Regions from separate parts of the Streptomyces armeniacus genome, predicted to be linked through region 2. Evidence: riboswitches for the same ligand, from Rfam matches in the RefSeq annotation. Region 2 holds a riboswitch; the other holds the start of a gene.

Region 1 (2,383 bases), 130 kb from region 2:
AACTCCGGCCAGGTGACCGGCTCCATCTCGGTGGTGGCGTTGAGCTTCATCGTGCAGGAGCCGAGCGGAATCATGCCGCGGTCCAGCGCGTAGTCGCGGTCGGCGAGCTTGCGCAGGTAGCGCAGCATGGCCGTCTCGGAGCGGTGCTGGTGGAAGACGGGGTGGGTGAGGTAGTCGTCGGTGCGCAGCAGCTCCGCGGGGAGCGCGTCGGCGGTGGCGCCGTCCAGCGCGTCGATGTCGGCCTCGACCCCGAACGCCCGCCAGACGGCGGCCAGCTGGGCGCGCCCGGTGGTCTCGTCGCAGGAGATCCCGACGTGGTCGGCGTCGGTCAGGCGGAGGTTGACGCCCGCCTCCCGCGCCGCCGCGACGACCTGCGCGGCCCGGCCCTCGACGCGCGCGGTGACCGTGTCGAAGTAGGCGCCGTGCACGACATCCACGCCGCCGTCCCGCAGCCCGGCGGCGAGCAGGGCGGCGTACCGGTGCGTGCGCCGGGCGATGCCCGCCAGGCCGTCGGGGCCGTGGTAGACGGCGTACATCCCGGCCATCACGGCGAGCAGCACCTGTGCCGTACAGATGTTGCTGGTGGCCTTCTCACGGCGGATGTGCTGCTCGCGGGTCTGCAGCGCCAGCCGGTACGCCTGGTTGCCGTCCACGTCCTTGGAGACGCCGACGAGCCGGCCGGGCAGGCTGCGCGCGAACGTGTCCTGCACCGCCATGTAGCCCGCGTGCGGCCCCCCGAAGCCCATCGGGACGCCGAAGCGCTGGCTGGAGCCGACGGCGATGTCCGCGCCGAGGTCTCCGGGCGAGGTGAGCAGGGTCAGCGACAGCAGGTCGGCGGCGACGGTGACGATCGCGCCGAGCTCGTGCGCCTGCTCGATGACGGCGCGCGGGTCGCGTACGGCGCCGGACGCGCCCGGGTACTGCAGCAGCACGCCGAACACGCCGCGCTCGGCCACCTCCGCCGGGATGCCGTCGCGGAGGTCGGCGACGACGGTCTCGACCCCGGCCGGCTCCGCGCGCGTACGGATGACGGCGATGGTCTGCGGCAGGCAGTCGGCGTCGATCACGTACACGCCCTGCTTGACCTTGCCGACCCGCCGGGACAGCGCGACGGCCTCGGCGGCGGCGGTGGGCTCGTCGAGGAGCGAGGCGCCGGAGGTGGGCAGTCCGGTCAACTCGGCGACGACGGTCTGGAAGTTGAGCAGGGCCTCGAGCCGGCCCTGCGAGATCTCGGGCTGGTACGGCGTGTACGCGGTGTACCAGGCGGGGTTCTCCAGGACGTTGCGGAGAATGACGGGCGGCGTGAACGTGCCGTGGTAGCCCAGCCCGATCATCGGGTGGAGGACCTGGTTCCGCTGGGCGAGCCCGCGCAGTTCGGCGAGCACCTCCGCCTCGCTTCGCGCGTCGGGCAGCCCGAGCGACTCGGTGCTCTTGATCACGTCGGGCACGGCGGCGGCGGTGAGCTCGTCGAGGGAGCCGTATCCGACCTGCGCCAGCATCTTGGCCTGATCCGCCGCGTCCGGCCCGATGTGGCGGCGCTCGAACGGTACGGCGCTCTCCAGCTCGGCGAGAGAATTGCGGTTGGCGGTCATCTGCGGGGGCCTCCTGGGTCTCTGCGACCTGCGAGGGGCACCATGACGGTGCCCGGACGGCCTCCCCCTCTGTCATCTCAACCTGAGAGCTTCACCGGTCCCGCCCGCTCGCGGGCCGGTCCGGCTTTCACCGTCGGTGAGGGGGACTTCGGCACTCGTCCGCGGCCCGCCCTGCTTTCCAGAGTGACCTCGTCCGTACGGTACGTGAGCCTGAGAGATTCCGGGGAGGAGTTGCTCCTTCGGCGCCTCCGGCACATCTTGCCGGAGAACTCTCCCGTACAGGGTCGACAGCCGTCTTCGAGAGTACCAGCGAGGTTCAGAACGGGTACCCGCAGCGTCAACCGGAGGCCACCGGAATGTCGCTTTTGCTGATCCTGAGGGATTCTGTACTCACGGACATTCCGGAATGACTGCGACCAGTTGGAGGGATCGTGCAGACCGAGATCGATCCGCGGAGCCTGATCGGCCGCAAGGCATTCGACCGCGACGGTGCGCGGATCGGCACCGTCGACGAGGTGTACCTCGACGATGCCACGGGCCAGCCCGAGTGGGCGGCCGTACGGACGGGCCTGTTCAGCCGCGACGCCTTCGTCCCGCTCGAGCCGAGCGAACTGGACGGCGACGCCCTGCGGATTCCCTTCGAACGCGCCCTGATCAAGGACGCGCCGGACTTCGGCGTGGGCCGCCACCTCTCGCCGGAGCAGGAGCTGCAGCTGTACCACCACTACGGCCTCGACGTGCCCGCCACCGGCTCCGAGCCGCCGGGCCCGCCCGCGCCGGACCCGGAGTTC
Region 2 (2,383 bases):
TGTGCCGCGTCCACGTACGCGATCGCGATCGGCTTGCCCAGCGTCGGCGACGGGGCGCCGGAGGTGACCTCGCCGACGACGGCGGGCGCCTCGGCGCCGCCCGCGACGACCACGGGGTAGCCCGCGCGGGGCACCCGGCGGCCCTCCGCGACCAGGCCGACCAGCTTGCGCGGCGGCGCCGTGGCCGCCTGCTCGGCGGCGGCCTCCAGCGCGGCGCGGCCGACGAAGCGGCCGTCGTTCGCCGTCTTCTCGAACTTCACGGTCCGCCCCAGCCCCGCGTCGAAGGGCGTCGTCTCCCGGCTCAGCTCGTGCCCGTACAGCGGCATGCCCGCCTCCAGCCGCAGCGTGTCCCGGCAGCTCAGCCCGCACGGCACCAGCCCGGCCTTCTCGCCGGCCTCGGTCAGCGCCTCCCATACGGCCACGGCGTCGCCGGGCGCGACGAACAGCTCGAAGCCGTCCTCGCCCGTGTAGCCCGTACGGGCGATCAGCGCCTCCGCGCCGGCGACCGTGCCGGGCAGGCCCGCGTAGTACCTGAGGCCGTCCAGGTCCGCGTCCGTCAGGCCCCGCAGGATGCCGGCGGCCTCGGGGCCCTGGACGGCGAGCAGGGCGTACGCCTCGCGGTCGTCCCGTACGGCGGCATCGAAGCCCGCCTGGCGCTCGTTCAGCGCGTCGAGGACGACCTGGGAGTTCGCGGCATTGGCGACGACCATGTACGTGTCCTCGGCCAGCCGGTACACGATCAGGTCGTCGAGGATGCCGCCCCGCTCGTCGCAGATCATGGTGTAGCGCGCCCGGCCCGGCTTGACCGCCGAGAGATTGCCGATCAGCGCGTAGTCCAGCAGTTCGGCCGCCTGCGGCCCGGTGACGGTGAGCTCGCCCATGTGCGAGAGGTCGAAGAGGCCCGCGCGGTCGCGTACGGCGTGGTGCTCGTCGCGCTCGCTGCCGTACCGCAGCGGCATGTCCCAGCCCGCGAAGTCGGTCATGGTGGCGCCGAGCGCGCGATGGGTCGCGTCGAGCGCGGTCTTGCGCGGCGGACTGCTGGGCGTACTGGGCGTACTCGTCATGTCAGGCTCCCGGAAACGGCGACACTGATGTCCTCCCCATCTGTCATCGGAACCTGAGAGGTTCGCCACGAGCCCGCGAGCACGGACGGTGACTTGCACCTTGGGTGGGACCGCCAGGGCGGCCCGCTTTTCAGATCTGCCTCGTCCTGCGCGGTATCGGGGCCTGAGAGATTCAAGGGAGGATCTTGCTCCTTCGGCGCCCCGGCGGCGTACTGCCGGGGACTCTCCCGCGCGGATTCAAGCGGCCTGTATGGAGTTGGCGTCCACATCATCGCACGGCGCGGTCGGCGGGCAATCGCCTTGTCCCTCATTACCTTTTCTTGACACTCTCGATGCAGACCGCGGAGCCAGGGCGGTGCCAACTGGGGGAGGACATCAGGTGGAGAGCCTGGGCAGTGCGTACGCGACGCCGACCGGGGCGGGCCTGCCCGCCCGTACGGCCGTCCCCGTGGCGGGGCGCGACCTGCGCGGAACGGCGGTGGCCAGAACGCTGCGCTTCCCCGCCGGGGACCGGATCGTCGTCTCCGGGCTGCCCGGAAGCGGCAAGTCCACCCTGATCCGCCGCACCGTCGCCGTCGACCACGAGTCCGTCCGCCGTATCGACTCGCAGGACATGCGGGAGCGCTGGGAGCGCCGGCTGCCGCGCTGGATGCCGTACGTCGTCTACCGCCCGCTCGTACGCGCCGCGCACTACGCCGGACTGCGCGGCGCGCTCGCCTCCGGCGCCAGCGTCGTGGTGCACGACTGCGGCACGCAGACCTGGGTACGCCGCTGGCTGGCCGCCGACGCGCGGCGCCGCGGGCGCGGCCTGCACCTCGTGCTGCTGGACGTGCCGCCGGACACGGCGCTGGCCGGGCAGGCGGAGCGGGGGCGGGGCGTCTCGGGGTACGCGTTCGCCCGCCACCGCCGTGCCGTACAGCGGCTGCTCGCGGACGTGGAGGAGGGCCAACTCCCGGACGGCTGCGTCTCGGTGATCCTCCTGGACCGCGACGCGGCGGCCGCGCTGCGCGGAGTGGCCTTCGACCGCAACGCCTGACAAGCGAGCCGAAAGGCGCGCCCAGCGCGCCGAGCGCGGATAAAGGCCCCCACACGCACACGGCCCGCCGTCCCGGTGGGGACGACGGGCCGCGTACGAGGACAGCGTGGAACGCGTGGCCGGAGCCTTCGCGTTACTGAAGCACCTCGGACTCGGTCTGCGACTGCGGCGCCTGCTCCTGGAGCTCCTGCTGCTGCCCCTGCTGCTGACGCTGCTCCTGCTGCTGCTCCTGCTCGGGCAGGGTCGGCAGCTGCGGCAGGCCCTCCATGTCCGGGGCGGGCAG

Evidence for each region. Region 2 has a riboswitch for glycine ahead of gcvT (glycine cleavage system aminomethyltransferase GcvT). Riboswitches for the same ligand answer to the same signal wherever they lie in the genome.
Region 1: it holds a riboswitch for glycine, as region 2 does, so the genes downstream of both, gcvP (aminomethyl-transferring glycine dehydrogenase) here and gcvT (glycine cleavage system aminomethyltransferase GcvT) in region 2, are expected to answer to the same signal.

What each region holds. Positions count from the first base shown of each region.
Region 1 covers NZ_CP031320.1:4,373,256-4,375,638, reverse strand. The annotation lists gene gcvP (aminomethyl-transferring glycine dehydrogenase) at 1-1,592, opposite strand, end outside; glycine riboswitch at 1,781-1,879, opposite strand; gene DVA86_RS18925 (PRC-barrel domain-containing protein) at 2,024-2,383, shown strand, end outside; gene DVA86_RS18920 (DNA polymerase IV) at 2,317-2,383, opposite strand, start outside.
Region 2 covers NZ_CP031320.1:4,242,256-4,244,638, forward strand. The annotation lists gene gcvT (glycine cleavage system aminomethyltransferase GcvT) at 1-1,064, opposite strand, end outside; glycine riboswitch at 1,206-1,304, opposite strand; gene DVA86_RS18300 (AAA family ATPase) at 1,444-2,100, shown strand; gene DVA86_RS18305 (hypothetical protein) at 2,234-2,383, opposite strand, start outside.